3 regions of the Streptomyces sp. GbtcB6 genome follow, and region 2 is predicted to be linked to each of the others. Evidence: riboswitches for the same ligand, from Rfam matches in the RefSeq annotation. Region 2 holds a riboswitch; each other region holds the start of a gene.

Evidence for each region. Region 2 has a riboswitch for S-adenosylmethionine ahead of KVT45_RS02085 (aminotransferase class V-fold PLP-dependent enzyme). Riboswitches for the same ligand answer to the same signal wherever they lie in the genome.
Region 1: linked by a shared signal. The riboswitch ahead of thrC (threonine synthase) and the one ahead of KVT45_RS02085 (aminotransferase class V-fold PLP-dependent enzyme) in region 2 are both predicted to bind S-adenosylmethionine.
Region 3: linked by a shared signal. The riboswitch ahead of KVT45_RS58555 (putative leader peptide) and the one ahead of KVT45_RS02085 (aminotransferase class V-fold PLP-dependent enzyme) in region 2 are both predicted to bind S-adenosylmethionine.

Annotation. Positions count from the first base shown of each region.
Region 1 is NZ_JAGXJL010000005.1:194,758-201,749, forward strand. It holds gene KVT45_RS11275 (trehalose-6-phosphate synthase) at 1-785, opposite strand, end outside; gene KVT45_RS11280 (glucosyl-3-phosphoglycerate synthase) at 880-1,824, opposite strand; SAM riboswitch class I at 1,982-2,135, shown strand; gene thrC (threonine synthase) at 2,154-3,437, shown strand; gene KVT45_RS11290 (MoaD/ThiS family protein) at 3,481-3,756, shown strand; gene KVT45_RS11295 (cold-shock protein) at 4,225-4,431, shown strand; gene groL (chaperonin GroEL) at 4,776-6,398, shown strand; gene KVT45_RS11305 (ATP/GTP-binding protein) at 6,473-6,992, opposite strand, start outside.
Region 2 is NZ_JAGXJL010000001.1:453,886-460,877, reverse strand. It holds gene KVT45_RS02110 (heme-copper oxidase subunit III) at 1-270, shown strand, start outside; gene KVT45_RS02105 (cytochrome c) at 348-1,160, shown strand; gene KVT45_RS02100 (ubiquinol-cytochrome c reductase iron-sulfur subunit) at 1,157-2,215, shown strand; gene KVT45_RS02095 (ubiquinol-cytochrome c reductase cytochrome b subunit) at 2,212-3,849, shown strand; gene trpD (anthranilate phosphoribosyltransferase) at 3,982-5,046, shown strand; SAM riboswitch class IV at 5,271-5,387, shown strand; gene KVT45_RS02085 (aminotransferase class V-fold PLP-dependent enzyme) at 5,559-6,920, shown strand.
Region 3 is NZ_JAGXJL010000071.1:22,236-29,227, reverse strand. It holds gene egtA (ergothioneine biosynthesis glutamate--cysteine ligase EgtA) at 1-99, opposite strand, end outside; gene KVT45_RS49425 (MFS transporter) at 322-1,728, opposite strand; SAM riboswitch class IV at 2,069-2,182, shown strand; gene KVT45_RS58555 (putative leader peptide) at 2,216-2,332, shown strand; gene KVT45_RS49420 (ABC transporter substrate-binding protein) at 2,561-4,180, shown strand; gene KVT45_RS49415 (ABC transporter permease) at 4,184-5,143, shown strand; gene KVT45_RS49410 (ABC transporter permease) at 5,140-6,063, shown strand; gene KVT45_RS49405 (ABC transporter ATP-binding protein) at 6,060-6,992, shown strand, end outside.

The DNA.
Region 1 (6,992 bases), on a different contig from region 2:
GACCGCTTCCGCAGGAAGTCCGCGTCGGCCCCCAGCCCGTGCACCCCGATCCGGGTCCCGCCGGAGGCCGGATCGGCGGCCGGGATCCCAGGGCCCAGCACCGTGTGACAGCAGTCGACGAACGCGTCCGCCCACCGCCGCGTCAGGAACGCCGCGTGATCGGCGCCCAGGATCCCGCCCAGCAGCTCCGCCGCGATGTCGTCGGGGAGGAGGCGGAAGTAGTCCGGCGGTGCCCAGGGGGTGTGGGAGAAGTGGCCGATCCGCAGGTCGGGGCGGAGCCGGCGCAGCATCCGCGGGGCCAGTGCCAGGTGGTAGTCCTGGATGACCACCACCGCACCCTCCGCCGCCTCCTGCGCCAGTGCCTCCGCGAACGCCCGGTTGTAGGCCTGGTACGACCCCCACTGCCGCCGGAACTCCGCGTCGAAGACGGGCTCCAGCGGGGTCTGGTAGAGCATGTGGTGGACGAACCAGAGGACCGAGTTCGCGATGCCGTTGTACGCGTCGGCGAACACGTCCGCGTCGATGTCGAGCATCCGGACCTGCTGCCCACCGGTGTCCCCGGCCGGCAGCCGGCCGCCCTCGGCCCGCCGTACCGCCTCCCGGTCGCCGTCGCTCAGCGCCGCGCACACCCACACCGCGTTCGCGTCCGGCCCGATGGCCGACAGCCCCGAGACCAGCCCGCCGCCGCCCCTCCTGGCGTGCAGCGAACCGTCTTCGCGCAGGTCGTACGAGACCGGGCCGCGGTTCGAGGCGACCAGCACCTCGGCACCGCCGGTGGAAGCCATGGGGGAAGCCATACGCGTCAACCTAGCCCGGCCCGTAAACGCTCAAACGTACGGCCACCCCCGACGCGCCGCCGTATACGGCCGTACGACGAAGTCACGCCACCTTGCGCTCGGCGTACTCCGCGATCTCCGCCATCGGCGGCCGTTCCTCCGTGTCCACCGAGTAGGTGCGCGGCTCGAAGCCGTCCTCGCCCCGTTCGAACTGGGTGAGGGAGGGGCGGATCAGGTGGCCGCGGGCCAGCCGCAGCTGGGCCGTGCGGTAGATCGCGGCGGACATCCGGCCGAGGGCCTGGCCGTCCTGGTGGCGGTGCTTGCGGACGCCCACGTCGACCTGCGCCAGCGCACTGAGCCCCACCAGGTGCAGGGCGTCGACCAGCATGCCCAGCTCCACGCCGTAGCCGACCGGGAAGGGGAGCTGTTCGAGGAGCGAGCGGCGGGCCGCGTACTCGCCGCCGAGCGGCTGGACGAAGCCGGCCAGCTGGGGCCAGTGCATGTTCAGCAGCGGGCGGGCCATCAGCTCGGTGACCCGGCCGCCCTGTCCGGCGGCGCCGCCGAGCGGGCGGTCGTACATCGCCTTGACCAGGTCCACGTCCGGGTCGGTCAGCAGCGGGCCGACGATCCCGGTGACGAAGTCGGAGGAGAAGTCCCGCAGGTCGGCGTCGATGAAGCAGACGATGTCCCCGGAGGTGACCAGGAGAGAGCGCCAGAGCACCTCGCCCTTGCCGGGGACGGCGGGGATGCGGGGCAGGATCGAGTCGCGGTGCACGACGCGCGCGCCGGCCGCCGCGGCGACGGCCGCCGTGCGGTCGGTGGAGCCGGAGTCGACGACCACGATCTCGTCGACGAGCGGCACCTGCTGCATGAGGTCGTGACGGATGATCGCGACGATGTCGCCGACGGTCTCCTCCTCGTTGAGCGCGGGCAGCACGACGCTGACCGTCTGCCCGGAGGACCGTTTCGCGGCCATGATCCGGTGCAGAGGGCGATCGGTTACGGACCAGGAGCGGGTGGCCAGCCAGCGCTCGACTTCTTCCAGCACGGTCAGCGGCTCCTCACTGTCACGGTCACACGGCGAGGTGTGATCCATCTCGCGGTTCGGACGACTCACTCAACTGTCCTGGCCTTCGGTTACAGTCTTGAACAACGCCGATGACCATCGCATGTCCTGGGGTCACCCGGCGTTGACAACCACATACCGCTCATCCAGAGGGGCAGAGGGAAACGGCCCGTTGAAGCCCCGGCAACCCTCCAGTCGGTACTCGTAGATCACTGTCGATCATCGCGAGGCTCCCGGCTAGGGAAGGTGCCAAATCCGTCTCACGGCGAGATGCGTCGTGAGGAAGATGAGGAGAAAGGGCCTCGCCTCACATGGCTGTGCAGACTGTTGCAAGCGCCACCGATTCCACCGTAGACCTTGGTCCCGCCGCCGCCCTGAGCTGCCGCGAGTGCGGTCACCGCGTTCCGCTCGGCCCGCTGTTCGCCTGCGAGGAGTGTTTCGGCCCGCTGGAGATCGCGTACGACTTCTCGGCCTACGACACCGAGGAGCTCCGCAAGCAGATCGAAGCGGGTCCCGCGAACATCTGGCGCTACGCGCCGCTGCTGCCCGTCCCCGCGGACGTGGCGACCAAGCCGAACATCAACCCCGGCTGGACCAAGCTCGTCAAGGCCGACAACCTGGCTCGTGAGCTCGGGGTGACCGGCGGCCTGTACGTGAAGGACGACTCCGGCAACCCGACGCACTCCTTCAAGGACCGCGTCGTCGCCCAGGCCGTCGAGGCCGCCCGCGCCTTCGGCTACACCACTCTCTCCTGCTCCTCCACCGGCAACCTGGCCGGCGCGGTCGGTGCCGCCGCCGCCCGGGCCGGCTTCCGCTCCTGCGTGTTCATTCCGCACGACCTGGAGCAGGGCAAGGTCGTCATGGCCGCGATCTACGGCGGCGAGCTCGTCGGCATCGAGGGCAACTACGACGACGTGAACCGTTTCTGCTCCGAGCTGATCGGCGACTCGGCCGGCGAGGGCTGGGGCTTCGTCAACGTCAACCTGCGGCCGTACTACGCGGAGGGCTCCAAGACCCTGGCGTACGAGATCTGCGAGCAGCTCGGCTGGCAGATCCCGGACCAGCTGGTCATCCCGATCGCCTCCGGCTCGCAGCTCACGAAGATCGACAAGGGTCTGCAGGAGCTGATCAAGCTCGGGCTCGTCGAGGACAAGCCGTACAAGATCTTCGGTGCCCAGGCCGAGGGGTGCTCGCCGGTGTCGGTGGCCTACAAGGAGGGCCACGACGTGGTCCGCCCGCAGAAGCCGAACACCATCGCCAAGTCCCTCGCCATCGGCAACCCGGCCGACGGCCCGTACGTCCTCGACATCGCGCGGCGCACCGGCGGCGCGGTGGAGGACGTCACCGACGAGCAGGTCGTCGACGCGATCAAGCTGCTCGCGCGGACCGAGGGAATCTTCGCGGAAACCGCCGGCGGGGTGACGGTTGGAGTCACCAAGAAGCTCATTGAGAATGGGTTGATCGATCCGGCGAAGTCGGTTGTTGTACTCAACACCGGTGATGGACTGAAGACGCTGGACGCGGTCGCGGGTACCGGGCTCACCGCGACCATTCGCCCGAATCTGGAGTCTTTCCGTGAGGCCGGGCTCGCCTGAGTCCCCCGAGAAATAGGGCCTTGCCCAGACCGGAGGTAAAAACGTGAGCGTCACCGTTCGCATCCCCACCATCCTGCGCGCCTACACCGGCGGTAAGGCCGAAGTCGCCGCCGAAGGCACCACCCTCGGCGAGGTCATCTCCGACCTGGAGAAGAACCACACCGGGATCGCCGCGCGCGTTCTCGACGACCAGGGCAAGCTGCGCCGGTTCGTCAATGTGTACGTAAATGACGACGACGTGCGGTTCGAGCAGGGTCTGGAGACCGCCACCCCGGACGGGGCCGGTGTCTCCATCATCCCGGCCGTCGCCGGCGGCTGACCCGCTGACCTGCTTGACAGGCTGATCGAATGACCGAACATTACCTTCGGTAACGCCGATCACCGACTGTTCATCTGATTGCCCCCTCCGTGAGAGAAGCGGAGGGGGCAATTCTGTGTGGTTGAGCGCGGTACAGTTGGGGAACGCGGTCCCGATCTCCAGGTCGGGGGCCCCGTATTCGATACCGCTAGCCCGACAAGAAGTAGCCAAAGTGTGCGGGTTATATGCGGCTTTTGTGGCCTTCCTGGAGCCCGACTTGCCCTGAATTCGGCCGAATTCTCGCTACATTCCGGACCCCGCCCGTCCAGAATTCTCGTCCGATTGACCTGTTGCAGACGGCAGTTGGACAGATACATTCAGCCGCGGTCGACGCGTTCCGGCGCACGCCCCCAACCAATGGGGGGTGAGGTCTGACCCGGATCCGCGAAGTGTGGATCTGTGCAAGGGCCAGTAATAGGGGAGTTAGGCATGGCTCAGGGCACCGTCAAGTGGTTCAACGCGGAGAAGGGGTACGGCTTCATCGCGGTCGACGGTGGTGCGGATGTTTTCGTCCACTACAGCGCGATTCAGATGGACGGCTACCGCACCCTGGAAGAGGGTCAGCGGGTCGATTTCGAGATCTCGCAGGGCCAGAAGGGGCCGCAGGCGGACATGGTCCGGCTGGCGACCAGCTGAAGCACGCGCCGACTGCAGCGACGTTCTTCTGTTCTTCTGCTGAAGGGCTCGCACCCACTGGGTGCGAGCCCTTCAGCGTGCCCGGGGTCCGGCCCCGGCGGGCCCGCGGATCCGGCCCCGGCGCGCCCGGAGGTCCCGCCGGACTGCGAGAGGCGCTTGCACTCGACCATGCCGAGTGCTAATCATTGGCGTTAGCACTCTGAAGGTGAGAGTGACAAAGAAGGACCGGGTCGGTGAGGCCCGCAGGCCGGGTGGGGCAAGGAACCCACGGGCCGGTGAGCCGTCCGTCGCGGGCGCGGGCGCGGTCCGAAGACTCACCCCCAGTCCTGGAGGGACCACTTCACATGGCCAAGATCATCGCGTTCGACGAGGAGGCGCGGCGCGGCCTTGAGCGCGGTATGAACCAGCTCGCCGACGCCGTCAAGGTCACCCTCGGCCCCAAGGGCCGCAACGTCGTCCTTGAGAAGAAGTGGGGCGCCCCCACGATCACCAACGATGGTGTGTCCATCGCCAAGGAGATCGAGCTGGAGGACCCGTACGAGAAGATCGGCGCCGAGCTGGTCAAGGAAGTCGCCAAGAAGACGGACGACGTCGCCGGTGACGGTACGACCACCGCGACCGTGCTCGCCCAGGCCCTGGTCAAGGAAGGCCTGCGCAACGTCGCCGCCGGCGCCAACCCGATGGCCCTGAAGCGCGGTATCGAGAAGGCCGTCGAGGCCGTCTCCGGTGCCCTGCTGGAGCAGGCGAAGGACGTCGAGACCAAGGAGCAGATCGCCTCCACGGCCTCCATCTCCGCCGCCGACACCCAGATCGGCGAGCTCATCGCCGAGGCCATGGACAAGGTCGGCAAGGAAGGCGTCATCACCGTCGAGGAGTCCCAGACCTTCGGTCTGGAGCTGGAGCTCACCGAGGGTATGCGCTTCGACAAGGGCTACATCTCGGCGTACTTCGCCACCGACATGGAGCGTATGGAGGCGTCCCTCGACGACCCGTACATCCTGATCGCCAACTCGAAGATCGGCTCCGTCAAGGACCTGCTCCCGCTCCTGGAGAAGGTCATGCAGTCGGGCAAGCCGCTGCTGATCATCGCCGAGGACGTCGAGGGCGAGGCCCTGTCGACCCTGGTCGTCAACAAGATCCGCGGCACCTTCAAGTCCGTCGCGGTCAAGGCCCCGGGCTTCGGCGACCGCCGCAAGGCGATGCTGAACGACATCGCCATCCTCACCGGCGGCGAGGTCATCTCCGAGGAGGTCGGTCTCAAGCTCGAGAACACGACCCTCGACCTGCTGGGCAAGGCCCGCAAGGTGGTCATCACCAAGGACGAGACCACCATCGTCGACGGGGCCGGCTCGTCCGACCAGGTCGCCGGCCGGGTCAACCAGATCCGCGCCGAGATCGAGCAGTCCGACTCGGACTACGACCGCGAGAAGCTCCAGGAGCGCCTGGCCAAGCTCGCCGGTGGCGTCGCCGTCATCAAGGCCGGTGCCGCGACCGAGGTCGAGCTCAAGGAGCGCAAGCACCGCATCGAGGACGCCGTTCGCAACGCGAAGGCGGCCGTCGAGGAGGGCATCGTCGCCGGTGGTGGCGTGGCCCTGCTCCAGGCCTCCCAGGTCTTCGAGAAGCTGGAGCTGGAGGGTGACGAGGCGACCGGCGCACAGGCCGTGAAGCTCGCGCTCGAGGCCCCGCTGAAGCAGATCGCCGTCAACGCCGGCCTCGAGGGCGGCGTCGTGGTGGAGAAGGTCCGCAACCTCACCCCGGGTCACGGCCTCAACGCCGCGACCGGCGAGTACGTCGACCTGATCGCCGAGGGCATCATCGACCCGGCGAAGGTGACCCGTTCCGCGCTGCAGAACGCCGCCTCCATCGCCGCGCTGTTCCTCACCACCGAGGCCGTCATCGCCGACAAGCCGGAGAAGGCCGCCGCGGCCGCTCCGGGCGGCATGCCGGGCGGTGACATGGACTTCTGAGCCTGAGGCTCGGATGTTCTGACGCAGTACCGAGGGCGGCACTCCCTGTTCCAGGGGGGCCGCCCTTCGGCGTGTCACGCGCTTCGTCCACGACGCCGGGCCTCGGGAAGAGGCCGCCAGAACGCGCGGGACATCACCTTCTGCTCGTGCTTGGTCTGCTCTGTCGTCAGCATGTCCCGGAAACGCCGGCCGTGTGTCCTGAGTGCCTGTTCTGCGAGCCGCTTGGCGTGGACGTCGAGCCCTGCCGACTGGAAGGCGCTGACGAGTCCCGACAGATCGGCGATGGAACGTGTCTGGACCATATGCTCGAGAATCTTCCCGAATACGCTGTTGGCTCGCATGACCAGGAGCTTTTCAGCGGCCAGCCGCTTCGCCAGCAGGACGACGTCCACAATCGGGCAGTCGGTGCAGTACGTTCGGATGACCGCGTCGAGGTGCCCGGTCAGTGAGGCCGACTCGATGGCCAGCAGCAGCGGAGCCAGCGTGGACGGTGTCATCCCCCTGGCGTGCTGGCACAGCTCGTACTGGTCGCCGTAGCGCGACTTCTTGCGGACCAGCGTAGCCAGGAACTGCCCGGCCTGACCGGCGAGTTCG
Region 2 (6,992 bases):
CAGATCTACGAGTACACGAACCTGGTCAGGGAGGACGGGATCTCCCTCTCCTCCGACCCGTACGGTTCGGTGTTCTACCTGACCACCGGCTTCCACGGCATGCACGTGACGGGCGGTCTCATCGCCTTCCTGTTCGTCCTGGGGCGCACCTACGCGGCGAAGAGGTTCACGCACGAGCAGGCGACCGCGGCCATCGTCGTGTCCTACTACTGGCACTTCGTCGACGTCGTCTGGATCGGCCTCTTCGCCACGATCTATCTGATCAAGTAGCCGGGCCGGCACCACGCGCCGTAGAAGCGCACTTTCCAGAAGCATCGACGCAGAAGATCCTGACACCGGGGTAATCCGTGAAAAAGCTCTCCGCACGACGACGCCATCCGCTGGCGGCGGTCGTCGTCCTACTCCTCGCGCTGGCATGCACAGGGGGGCTGTACGCCGCGTTCGCACCCGCGGGCAAGGCGCAGGCCGATGAAACATCTCAGTCCCTGACCATCGAGGAGGGCAAGAAGCTCTACTCGGTCGGCTGCGCCAGCTGCCACGGCACCGGCGGTCAGGGCTCGTCCGACGGCCCCAGCCTGGTGGGCGTGGGCGCCGCGGCCGTCGACTTCCAGGTCGGCACCGGCCGTATGCCGGCCGCCACCTCGCAGGGCCCGCAGGTCGTCGCGAAGAAGAACATCTACACCCAGGCCCAGATCGACCAGCTCGCGGCGTACATCGCCTCGCTGGGCGCCGGTCCCGAGGTCCCCACCTCGGAGCAGTACGGCCCGGACGGTGCCGACATCGCCAAGGGTGGCGAGCTCTTCCGCACCAACTGCGCGCAGTGCCACAACTTCGTGGGCTCGGGCGGTGCGCTGACCAAGGGCAAGTTCGCGCCGAGCCTTGAGGGCGTCGACCCGAAGCACATCTACGAGGCCATGCAGACGGGCCCGCAGAACATGCCGTCCTTCCCCGACACCACGCTGACGGAGAAGAACAAGAAGGACATCATCGCGTACCTGAACGCGGTCAACAGCAGCAACACGGAGAACCCCGGCGGTCTCGACCTGGGCGGCCTCGGGCCGGTCAGCGAGGGTCTGTTCGCGTGGATCTTCGGTCTCGGTGCACTGATCGCGGTCGCCGTCTGGGTCGCCGCTCGGACCGCAAAGGCCAAGAAGTCATGAGTAGCCAAGACATTCCAGAAGAGAACCTGCCCGCTGAGCAGGACCACACGCACGGCGCCGTGAGCGTCGCGGACGAGAAGGACCCGTTCACGGATCCCGGTCTGCCGCCCCACGAGCACCGGATCCAGGACATCGACGAGCGGGCCGCCAAGCGGTCCGAGCGCGTCGTGGCCATGCTGTTCACGGTGTCGATGCTGGCCACGGTCGGCTTCATCGCCTCCTATGTGACGATCCCGAAAGACAAGTCGATCTTCGTCTTCCCGATCGGTCACATCAGCGCGCTGAACTTCGCTCTGGGCCTGACCCTCGGTGCGGCGCTGTTCTGCATCGGCGCGGGCGCGGTCCACTGGGCCCGCACCCTGATGTCCGACGTGGAGGTCGCCGACGAGCGGCACGCCATCTCGGCCCCGCCGGAGGTCAAGGCCAAGGTCCTGGCCGACTTCAAGCAGGGTGCCAAGGAGTCGGCGATCGGCCGGCGCAAGCTGATCCGCACCACCATGTTCGGCGCGCTGACCCTGGTCCCGCTCTCCGGCGTCGTGCTGCTGCGCGACCTCGGCCCGCTGCCCGGCACCTCGCTGCGCCACACGGCGTGGTCGAAGGGCAAGCTGCTCGTCAACATGAACACCAACGAGCCGCTGCGTCCCTCCGACGTCGCCGTCGGCTCGCTGACCTTCGCCAAGCCCGAGGGCGTCGAGGAGTCCCAGGAGGACTTCCAGAACGTGATGGCGAAGGCGGCCCTGATGATCATCCGGCTGCAGCCGGACAACATCAAGGACAAGCGCGAGCTGGAGTGGTCGCACGAGGGGATCGTCGCCTACTCGAAGATCTGCACCCACGTGGGCTGCCCGATCTCGCTGTACGAGCAGCAGACCCACCACGTGCTCTGCCCGTGCCACCAGTCCACCTTCGACCTCTCCGACGGAGCCCGAGTGATCTTCGGCCCGGCCGGTCACGCCCTGCCGCAGCTGCGCATCGGCGTGAGCGAGGAGGGCTACCTCCAGGCGCTCGGCGACTTCGAGGAGCCCGTCGGGCCTGCCTTCTGGGAGCGCGGATGAGCACTACAGAGAACACCGAGTCCCGCGAACGCGGGACGGCGCCGGCCGGCGAGCGTGTCGCCGACTGGGCCGACGGACGGCTCGGGATCTACTCCCTCGCCAAGTCCAACATGCGCAAGATCTTCCCCGACCACTGGTCGTTCATGTTGGGCGAAGTGTGCCTGTACAGCTTCATCATCATCATCCTCACGGGTGTGTATCTGACGCTGTTCTTCCACCCGTCGATGAACGAGGTGGTGTACCACGGCAGCTACGTCCCGCTCCAGGGACAGATGATGTCCGAGGCGTTCAACTCGACCCTGCACATCTCCTTCGACGTGCGCGGTGGTCTGCTCATCCGGCAGATCCACCACTGGGCCGCGCTGATCTTCCTCGCCGGCATGTTCGTGCACATGATGCGCGTGTTCTTCACCGGCGCGTTCCGCAAGCCGCGTGAGATCAACTGGCTGTTCGGCTTCCTGCTGTTCGTCCTGGGCATGTTCACCGGCTTCACCGGTTACTCGCTCCCGGACGACCTGCTCTCCGGCACCGGTGTCCGCTTCACCGAGGGCGCGATCCTGTCCATGCCGATCGTCGGCACGTACATCTCGTTCTTCCTCTTCGGCGGGCAGTTCCCCGGCCACGACTTCGTCGCCCGGTTCTACTCGATCCACATCCTGCTGCTGCCGGGCATCATGCTCGGCCTGGTGGTGGGCCACCTGATCCTGGTCTTCTACCACAAGCACACGCAGTTCGCGGGTCCCGGAAAGTCCGAGAAGAACGTCGTCGGCATGCCGCTGCTGCCGGTCTACATGGCCAAGGCCGGAGGCTTCTTCTTCCTGGTCTTCGGTGTCATCGCGGCCATCGCGGCGACCACCCAGATCAACCCGATCTGGGCCATGGGCCCCTACCGTCCGGACCAGGTGTCCACCGGCGCCCAGCCCGACTGGTACATGGGCTTCGCCGAGGGTCTGATCCGTTACATGCCCGGCTGGGAGATCAACTTCTGGGGCCACACCCTGGTCCTGGGCGTCTTCATCCCGCTGGTCCTGTTCGGGCTGGTGCTGGGCGCGATCGCGCTCTACCCGTTCATCGAGTCCTGGGTCACCGGGGACAAGAGCGAGCACCACATCCTGGACCGCCCGCGCAACGCCCCGACCCGTACCGGGTTCGGCGTCGCCTGGGTGACCGTGTACATGATCGGCCTGATCGGTGGTGGCAACGACCTCATCGCCACCCACTTCCACCTGTCGATCAACGACGTGACCTGGTTCGTCCGGATCTTCTTCTTCGCCGGACCGGTGATCGCGTTCATCGTCACCAAGCGGATCTGCCTCGGCCTGCAGCGCCGGGACCGCGAGAAGGTGCTGCACGGTCGCGAGACCGGCATCATCAAGCGGCTGCCGCACGGTGAGTTCATCGAGGTCCACGAGCCGCTCTCGCAGGAGCAGCTGCACACCCTCACGGCGCACCACCAGTACGAGCCGGCCCAGGTCGGCCCGGCGGTCGACGAGAACGGTGTCGAACGCAAGATCAAGGGGTCCGAGAAGCTCCGCGCCAAGCTGAGCAACGCCTACTACGGCGAGGACAACCAGATCCCGAAGCCGACCGTCGAGGAGTACAAGGAGATCACGAGCGGCCACGGCCACCACTGATCCACCGCGTCGCCACGCCACAGCCGAAGGGCCCTCGTCCGTACACCGGACGGGGGCCCTTCGCGGTGCCCGGAGCTGGATAGGGTAGGCGGTGAGACCTTCATTTCGCGTACGACGATCAGGAGCGGCCTTATGAGCGCTGTGACCCCCGCTGGAGGCGACATCGCGGCGGGCCGTTCCTGGCCCGGGGTACTGAACGCCCTGCTGTACGGCAAGGACCAGAGCGCCGACGCGACGGCCTGGGCGATGGACCAGATCATGCGCGGCCAGGCGACCGACGCCCAGATCGCGGGCTTCGTCGTCGCCCTGCGCGCCAAGGGCGAGACGGTCGAGGAGATCAACGGCCTCGTCCGCACGATGTACGAGCACGCCAACGTCATCGAGGTGCCGGGCCGCACCGTCGACGTCGTCGGGACCGGCGGTGACGGCGCGAAGACGGTGAACATCTCCACGATGTCGGCGCTGGTGGTGGCCGGCACCGGGGCGAAGGTCGTCAAGCACGGCAACCGCGCGGCCTCCTCCGCGTCCGGGGCCTCGGACGTCCTGGAGAAGCTGGGCGTCAATCTCGACCTGACCCCGCAGCGGGTCGCCGAGGTCGCCGAGGAGGCGGGCATCACCTTCTGCTTCGCCATCAAGTTCCATCCGGCGCTGCGTCACGCGGGCGCCGCACGCGGCCAGTTGGGCATCCGCACGGTCTTCAACATCCTCGGCCCGCTGACCAACCCCGCGAAGGTCCGGGCCCAGGCGGTCGGCGTCGCGGACCCGCGCATGGCCCCCGTGGTCGCGGGCGTCTTCGCGGAGCGCGGCAACTCCTCCCTGGTCTTCCGCGGCGACGACGGCCTCGACGAGCTGACGACGACCGCCGCGTCCCATGTCTGGATCGTCCGCGACGGCAAGGTCGCGGAGGAGACCTTCGACCCCCGTGACGTCGGCATCGACCTGGTCCCCGTGGAGGCGCTGCGGGGCGGTGACCCGTCGTACAACGCGGAGGTCGCCCGCAGGCTGCTGGACGGCGAGCAAGGGCCGGTACGGGACGCGGTGCTGCTCAATTCGGCGGCGGCCCTGGTGGCCCTGGACCCCGGCACGGGGACGCTCGCCGAGCAGCTCCGGGCGGGCATGGACAAGGCGGCGGAGTCGATCGACTCGGGCTCGGCCAAGCGGGCGCTGGAGCGCTGGGCGGCGGCGACGAACAGGTAGGCGGCGCGGTCGGCGGGCTGAGGCGGGGCTCGGCGCCGCCGGGCGCCGCCGTCGTGGCTGATCGCCGTTGCGGCGGAGAAGGAGGAAACTCTTCCGCCGCTGCAACGGCGATCAGCCGTACACGGCCCTCTCGGCGGTGCCCAGCCGGCGTGGGCCCCTGCGGGTGTCCCGTCATCCGGACAGGAGTTGCGCGTCCGCGATCACTTCATCTACGTTTCTTGCCAGGTCATGAGTGACAGTCATGAGGCCCCGGCCGACTGTCCGGCAACCCTCCGTCCGTGGCGGGGTGCCCCGGGTGAAGACCAGGCCGTAGGCAGCGAGGTCTACGGCAAGCGCGGACCCCTCGTACACCAGGGGTCCTGGTCGTCGAGGAGTCTTCTGTGAGCAAGCGAATGCGATAGGGCCGCAGAGCCCCGCCTCCGCATCCCCTTTTCCTTTTTCTCCGTGCCGGAGCCGCGGTCGTCCGCGCGCTCGCACGGTGATTCCGGCTTGCCTCTCACGGGAGTTCCGTCATGTCTGTCTCCACCGCTGCCTCCGCCCAGTCGCTTTGTTCCCCGCTGCCCGTTCTGGGTAGGGATGTCATCGTCCCGCTGGTCACCGGCGGCGAGGTCACCTACGCCGCCCTCGACTACGCGGCCAGCGCCCCCGCCCTCCAGCGGGTCTGGGACGACGTGGCGGCGTACGCGCCCTACTACGGCAGCGTCCACCGCGGCGCCGGCTACCTCTCCCAGCTCTCCACGGACCTCTTCGAGAACGCCCGCCGGACCGTCGCCGAGTTCCTCGACTGCCGCCCCGACGACCAGCTGATCTTCACCCGCTCCACCACCGACTCCCTGAACCTGCTCGCCGCCGCCGTCCCCGCCGACTGCCAGGTCTTCGTCTTCGAGACCGAGCACCACGCGAGCCTGCTTCCCTGGAAGGACGCCCGGGTCACCTACCTCAACGCGCCCCGCACCCCGCGGCAGGCCGTCGAGACCCTGGAACGCGCCCTCGCCGACCGCGACCCCTACGGCCCGGCCCTGGTCTGCGTCACCGGCGCCTCCAACGTCACCGGCGAGCTGTGGCCGGTCCGCGAGCTGGCGGCCGCCGCGCACGCGCACGGCGCCCGGATCGTCCTGGACGCCGCCCAGCTGGCCCCGCACCACCCCGTGTCCGTCCGGGACCTGGACGTCGACTGGGTCGCCTTCTCGGGCCACAAGCTGTACGCCCCCTTCGGCTCCGGTGTCCTGGCCGGCCGCGCCGACTGGCTCCGGGCGGCCGACCCCTACCTCGCGGGCGGCGGCGCCAGCCGCAAGGTCACCCGGCGCGAGGACGGGGGAGTGGCCGTGGAGTGGCACGAGAGCGCGGCGCGGCACGAGGCGGGCTCCCCGAACGTCATCGGCGCCTACTCCATCGCCTCCGCCTGCAAGGCGCTCACCGAGGCCGGCTTCGACACTCTGGTCGCCCGCGAGCAGTACCTGATCGAGAAGGTGCGGGCGGGGCTGGCCGAGGTCCCCGAGGTCCGGGTCCTCTCCCTCTTCGGTGACGACGCCCCGCGCGTCGGCGTGATCAGCTTCGTGGTGGACGGCTGGAACAGCTCCCACTTCGCCGCCGCCCTCTCCGCCGAGTACGGCATCGGCGTCCGCGACGGCCTCTTCTGCGCCCACCCGCTGGTCAGGACGCTGCTGGGCTCCGACCCCCAGACCCAGGGCGAGTGCGGGGCGCCGGAGGCGGCACCGGGCGAGAAGTCGCTCAACGCGATCCGGGTGAGCTTCGGCGCGGGGACGCCGGACGAGCATGTCGAGCGTTTCGTGACGGCGGTACGGGAACTGGTGACCGACGGCGCGAAGTGGTCGTACCGCACAGAAGAGGGTCGCTGCGTCCCGGCGGTGTGATCAGCGCCCCGTAAGGGGCGCGGGGAACTGTGTGCTCGGCCCCCACCGGCCCGCAGCCGGGCACGAAGCACC
Region 3 (6,992 bases), on a different contig from region 2:
CGGCGGGCCCGTCTTGAAGCAGATTCCCTCGACCAGCGCCTCCGCCTCGTGCTCGGTGACAGCAGGACCATCAACGCCGCACTCCGGTGAAACCGACATCCGCGGGCCTCCTGAGCCGCCTCAGGGCCGTCGGGGATCCGACGTCCGCTACGCGTACCACCGTGCCTGCTGCAAGAGTCCGCCGTCCCGCCCTGTCATGACAAGGGCGCACTTTCCAGACGACTGGGCATGCGGCATCCCGCAACGGGCAATGCGGAAGTCCCCGGGACGCGCTCAGCCGGACGGGCGCCACTCCGCCGACGCGGAAGTCCGGTGCGGTGGTCAGTCGTGGGAGGTTCCTCCGGTGGACGGTTCGCGTGCCGGCGGGTGACCGGGGGACGGCGAGCGGCCGGTCGGCGCCGTCGCAGACGCAGACGCGGACCGGGAGACCGGCGGTCCGGCCGGGGCGGGCGGTGCGGTGCGGGCAGGCGGCGGGGCCGAAGCGGGTGGCACGGCCGGGGCGGGCGCCGAGCGAGTCGTCCGCGCCAGCCACAGCGCCACGCCGAGCGCGGCCAGGACGGCCGTGGCGGCGCCCACGGCCAGCCCCCGGCGCACCCCCGCGTGCTGGGAGACCCAGCCGATGACGGGGGCGCCGACCGGGCTGCCGCCCATCGAGATCACCGTGTAGACCGCCATCACCCGGCCCCGCATGGCGTCGCTCACCTCCGACTGGACGAAGGCGCTCACCGCCGTGTTCAACGTCATCAACGTGAAGCCGGTGGGCAGCAGCAGGGCGAGGAAGGCGGGGTAGGTGGGCATGACCGCCGCCAGTGCCTCGAAGCCGCCGAACAACAGCGCGCCGGCGACGACCGTCCGTACCCGGGGCGAGACACCGCGCGTCGCGGCGATCGTCCCGCAGACGGTGCCGACGGCCAGCGCGGTGTTCATGAGGCCGAGTCCCCGGGAGCCGACGTCGAAGACGCGCCCGGCGAACAGGGTCAGCGTGGTGGGGAAGTTGACCGCGAAGGTGGCGACCAGGCCGAAGATGGTGAACACGCCGACGAGTTCGGGCCGGGCCGCCACATAGCGCAGCCCCTCCGCACCCGCCCCCGTCCACGCCGGTCGGGGGACGGCGCGCGTCGCCCGCGCCCGTGGCCGGATCGACAGCAGACCCGCGAGGACGACGGTGAAGGACACGGCGTTCAGGGCGAAGACCCACCCGGTTCCGATCGCCCCGATCAGCACACCGGCGATCGCCGGACCGACCAGGCGGGCGGCGTTCAGGGACAGGATGTTCAGGCCCGCCGCCTTCGGGATCAGAGCCCGGCCGACCAGTTCGGTGACGAAGGACAGGCGTGCCGGGTTCTCCACCGTGAACACGCAGCCCAACGCGAAGGACAGGACGTACAGCAGCCACAGCGCGGCATGGCCGGAGAACACGATGACCGTCAGGAGCAGTGCCTGCACCGCGTACAGCGTCTGGGTCCACAGGAGAAGGGTCCGGCGGTCGTACCGGTCGGCGACGACCCCGCCCCACAGGCCGAACAGCAGCACGGGGGCGAACTGGAGCCCGGCGACCCAGCCGAGCGCGGTTCCGCTGTGGGTGAGCGTCAGGACGAACCAGTCCAGCGCGACACCCTGCATGGCGCTGCCGATGTTGGACACCAGGCCCGTGCTCCAGTAGATCCGGTAGTCACGGACCCGCAGCGCGGCGAACACCCCTGTCGGAGCAGTGCTGTTGACGGCCATGAATCTCTTTCCGACCGGGCGGTACGGGGGGGGGAGGGAGCCGGGGTACGCGGCGGCGCGTGGGCGCGGCGGTTCGCGGGCCGAGAAGGGGCTGAAGGGAGCTGAAGGGAGCGAGTGGTCAGCGACAGGTCTGGTCGAACTGATCGGCGCGGCGGCCCGCCCAGAACGGGTCGAGCAGCACGGTCCGTGCCTGACCTGCGGTCTCCATGGCCGGATCAAAGCACACGGCACAGGGTGCGTCCACCAGGCGTCCCGGCACGTGAGACGGCCCCGTGTTCTCAAATGGGGCGCCCCGGTGGGGCATTGACGTACGACAAAACCGATCCGTACGATCGCCAACGGCATTGAGTGTCAGCGTCAAGCCCTGGCTCGCTGACCGGCAACCCTCCCGCGCGGTGGGGTGCTCCAGGTGAAAGCCCGGCGGGGTCACCGATGACTCCCGCAAGCGCGTGGCCCCGTGACGGGGCCGGAGACGGGGAGGAGCGGCATGCGGCACAGCGATGACCCTGCGGTCTCCCTCACCGACGCCACGGCGTACTCCAGGCTCTCGCGTCGGCGCCACATCGATCTGAAGCGCTCGACCAGCTGCTTCTGTCGGGTCTGACGAGCCCGCCCGCCGCCGGCTGACCTCCGTCGCCGGCGCCGGCCCTTCGCGCCGTCCTTCCTCTCGGCACCGGTTCGCGATGCCGTCCACCTGCCAACCCCCTGTCTCTGCACAGCGCTTCCCCGGCCGGGGCAGATCCGGCCGGGCCGCACGCCCCTGCGCGGCCGTGCCTCGCGCCCGTAGCCCGGCACCCCGCGCCTTGGTGACACGAGTAGGAGAACTCCCTCCGTGACAGCACTCCCGGATTTCAGACCCTCCCGATGGGCGCCCCTGGCCGCGCTCCTGACCACCAGCGTCCTGCTGACCGCGTGCGGTTCGGGCGACGACGCCTCCGGCGGCGGAAGCGGCCCGGCGAAGTCCGGCGGCACCCTGACCTTCGCGGTGGGCTCCGACGCCGGCTGCGTGGATCCGCAGCAGGTCGGCAGCAACGACACCATCTACTCGGTGCGCCAGATCGTGGACTCCCTGACCGACCAGGACCCCAAGACCGGCAAGATCGTGCCGTGGCTGGCCAAGAGCTGGGACATCAGCGCCGACGCGACGACGTTCACGTTCCACCTGCGGTCCGGGGTCACCTTCAGCGACGGCTCGAAGCTGACCGCGCAGGTGGTCAAGGACAACTTCGACGCGGTGCCGGAGCTCGGCGCCCTGGGCACCCTCGCCGAGGGCTACCTGAGCGGCGTCAAGAGCACCGCCGTGGTCGACCCGCTCACCGTCAAGGTGACCTTCAAGCAGCCCAACGCCCAGTTCCTGCAGGCGACTTCGACCCACTCGCTGGGCATCGAGTCCTCGGCGAGCGTCAAGAAGAGCCCGCAGCAGAAGTGCAGCGACGGAGTGGTCGGGTCCGGGCCGTTCGTGCTCAAGCAGTACGTGCAGAACCAGTCGATCACCCTGGACAAGCGGACCGGGTACGACTGGGGCTCCTCGCTCTGGTCGAAGAAGGGCGAGGCCTACCTGGACAAGCTGGTGTTCAAGGTCGTGCCCGAGGCGGGGGTGCGAGCCGGCAGTCTCCAGTCCGGGCAGGTGGACGCCATCAGCAGCGTCGGCAAGGCCAACGAGGCGGCGCTCAAGGGCGGCCAGGTCACCCTCCAGAGCCGGGCCAACCCCGGCGTGGTGTTCGGCCTGGGGCTCAACAACTCGCGGCCCCTGCTGCAGGACGCGAAGGTGCGGCAGGCGATTCTGGCCGCCGTCGACCGGAAGCAGATCGCCGACACCGTCTTCCCGACCGGCACCCAGCCGGCGACCAGCATCCTGGCGCACACCACACCCGACTACACCGACCTCTCCGCGGACCTCGCCTTCGACGCGGCCAAGGCCAAGTCCCTGCTGGACGCGGCCGGTTGGAAGGCCGGCGGTGACGGCATCCGCGCCAAGGACGGCAAGAAGCTGAGCCTGACCATCACCTGGTTCCCGAACGCGGCCACCAACCAGCCCGCGCTGGAGCTGGTCCAGCAGCAGCTGAAGGCCGTCGGGATCGACGTGGTGCTCAAGCAGCTTCCGGTCACCCAGTTCGCCACCACGCTCCAGTCCGGTGACTTCGACGTGGTGTGGGGGAACACGACCCGCGCCGACCCGGACATCCTGCGCAGCTCCTTCTCCACCCAGCTGGCCAACTTCTACCACCTGCCCGCCAGTTCGCTGGACACAGCGCTGTCGCGGCAGGCCGCGACCACGGACACCGCGAAGCGCAGGCAGCTGGTCACCGAGACGCAGCAGCTGATCGTGCGGAACGCGTACGACGTGCCGGTGGTGGAGCTCCAGACCCAGCTGGGTGTCTCGAACAAGGTGCACGACCTCACGTTCGACTCCGGCAGCCGCGTCCAGCTGCACGACACCTGGATCGGCTAGCGGATGCGCCGCTATGTGATCAAACGGCTGGCGCAGGCCGTCGGCGTGTTGTGGGCGGCGTACACGGTGTCGTTCCTGGTGCTGGATTTCCTGCCCGGTGACCCGGTCTCCGCGATGGCGGGTGCCGGGTTGGACACGGGGCAGGTCGATCCGGCCCAACTCGCCGAGCTGCGGCACGAGTACGGCTTCGACAAGCCGGTGCTGGTGCAGTACGCGGAGTACCTGGGCCGGGCGGTGCGCGGGGACTTCGGCGACGCCGTCTCCACGGGCCGCCCGGTCACCGCCACGCTGGCCGACGCACTGCCGCAGACCCTCCAGCTGACCGGTGCCGCGCTGCTGCTGGCCGTGGTCCTCGGCGGCGGGCTCGCGGTGCTGGCGACGTACACCTCGCGGCGGTGGCTGCGGCAACTGCTGTTGTCGCTGCCCCCGTTGGGGGTGTCGGTCCCGACGTTCTGGGTGGGGCTGCTGCTCGTCGAGGCGTTCTCGTTCAAGCTGCACTGGTTCCCCGCGTTCGGCAACGACGGGCTGCGCGGCCTGGTGCTGCCGGCCCTGACGCTGGCGGTGCCGACCGGCGCGCAGGTCGCCCAGGTGCTGGCGAAGAGCCTGCTCACCGCGCTGGACCAGGCCTATGTGGAGACCGCGCGGGCCAAGGGGGCCGGCCGGTGGCGGGTGCATCTGCGGCATGCGCTGCGCAACGCGTCGCTGCCGGCGCTGACGGTCGTGGGTCTGCTGGTCGGGCAGCTGATCGCCGGTTCGGTGGTCGTGGAGACGGTGTTCTCCCGCGACGGCCTGGGCCGGGTGACCGCGGCGGCGGTCACGGTGCAGGACATCCCGCTGGTCCAGGGGGTGGTGGTGTTCGGGGCGCTGATCTTCGTGGTGACGAACCTGCTCGTCGACCTCGTCTATCCGCTGCTGGACCCGCGGATCGTGGTGGCCTCGGAGAGAAAGGCGGGCTTCGCGTGAGTCAGAGCCTTGTCGACGACCAGGCCGAGGCGGCCCTCGGCCTCGCCCGGCCGGTCGGGAGCGGATCCCCGGCGGATCCCGCCCCGCCCGCCGGGATCCGCCGGGTGCTCCGCTTCCTGCTGCGCCGCCCCGGTCTGCTGCTGTCCGCCGTCGTCATCGTGCTGGTGGTGCTGGCCGCCTTCTGGCCGGACCTGTTCACCTCGCAGGACCCCCTGAAGGGGGTGCCGACCCAGAACTTCCGCGGTCCGAGCGGCAGTCACTGGTTCGGCACGGACGAACTGGGCCGCGACGTCTTCTCCCGCGTGGTCCACGGCGCCCAGCTCTCCCTCAAGGCCACGCTGATCGCGGTCCTCGTCGCGTTCGTGGTCGGCGGTCTGCTCGGCGTGGTCGCCGGGTTCGTGGGCCGCTGGGTGGACGACGTGCTGATGCGCTTCGTCGACGTCCTCCTCTCCATCCCCGCGCTGTTCCTGTCGCTGGCCCTGGTCACCGCGCTCGGGTACGGGACGGTGAAGGTGGCCGTCGCGGTCGGTATCGCCAGCGTCGCCTCCTTCGCCCGGGTGGCCCGGGCCGAGGTGCTGCGGGTGCGGCAGGCGGTGTTCGTCGAGGCGTCCCGCTCCTGCGGGGCCCGCTGGTACTCGGTGCTCGGCCGGCACGTCCTGCCCAACGCCGCAGGGCCGGTGATCGTGCTGGCCACGCTGGACTTCGGCACCTCGATCCTGTCCGTGTCGGCGCTGAGCTTCCTCGGCTACGGCGCGCCGCCGCCCGCCCCGGAGTGGGGGACCTTGATCTCCGACGGCCGCAACTACCTGGCCAACGCCTGGTGGCTGACCGCGCTGCCCGGGCTGGCGATCGCCGCGACCGTACTGGCCACCAACCGCGTCGCGCGGGCACTGGACGGCGAATGGGCGCGGCAGCGATGACCCACGACGCGCATGAGAACGGTGACGCACGCGAGAACCGTGACGCACGCGAGAACGGTGAGAACGGTGAGAACGTGACCACACCACTCCTGGAGATCCGCGGCCTGTCCGTGTCGTACCGCACCCGGGGCGGCACGGTCTCGGCGGTACGGGGCGTGGACCTGGACGTATGGCCCGGACAGGTGACCGCCGTGGTCGGCGAGTCCGGCTCCGGCAAGAGCACCACCGCACACGCCGTCACCCGGCTGCTGGCGGCGAACGGCACCATCGACGCGGGCACGGTCCGCTTCGGCCGGCACGATCTGGCGAGCCTCTCCGAGGCGGAGCTGCGTACCGTGCGCGGCGCGCGGATCGGGCTGGTCCCGCAGGATCCGACGGTCTCGCTCAACCCGGTCAAGCGGATCGGCGAACAGGTCGCCGAGGTGCTGCGCATCCACGGCCTGGCGACCCGCCGTGGAGCGGCCGCCGAAGCGATCGCCGTCCTTGACCGGGCCGGGCTGCCCGACGCGGCCGTCCGGGCCCGGCAGTACCCGCACGAGCTGTCCGGAGGCATGCGGCAGCGGGCCCTGATCGCCGTCGCGATCGCCGCGAAGCCCGAGCTGATCATCGCCGACGAGCCGACCAGCGCGCTCGACGTCACCGTGCAGCGGGTGATCCTCGACCATCTCCAGCACCTCACCGAGGAGTCGGGCACCGCGATCCTGCTCGTCACCCACGACCTCGGGGTGGCCGCCGACCGGGCCCAACGGCTGGTGGTCATGTCCCAGGGCAGGGTCGTCGAGGCGGGCGAGACCCGTGCCGTCCTGGCCGACCCCCAACACGAGTACACCCGGCGGCTGTTGGCCAGCGCCCCGAGCCTGACCACGGCCCGCCCCCGTACCCCGGTCTCCGCCGCCCCGGCCGACACGGCGGGTCCCCTGGTCGAGGTA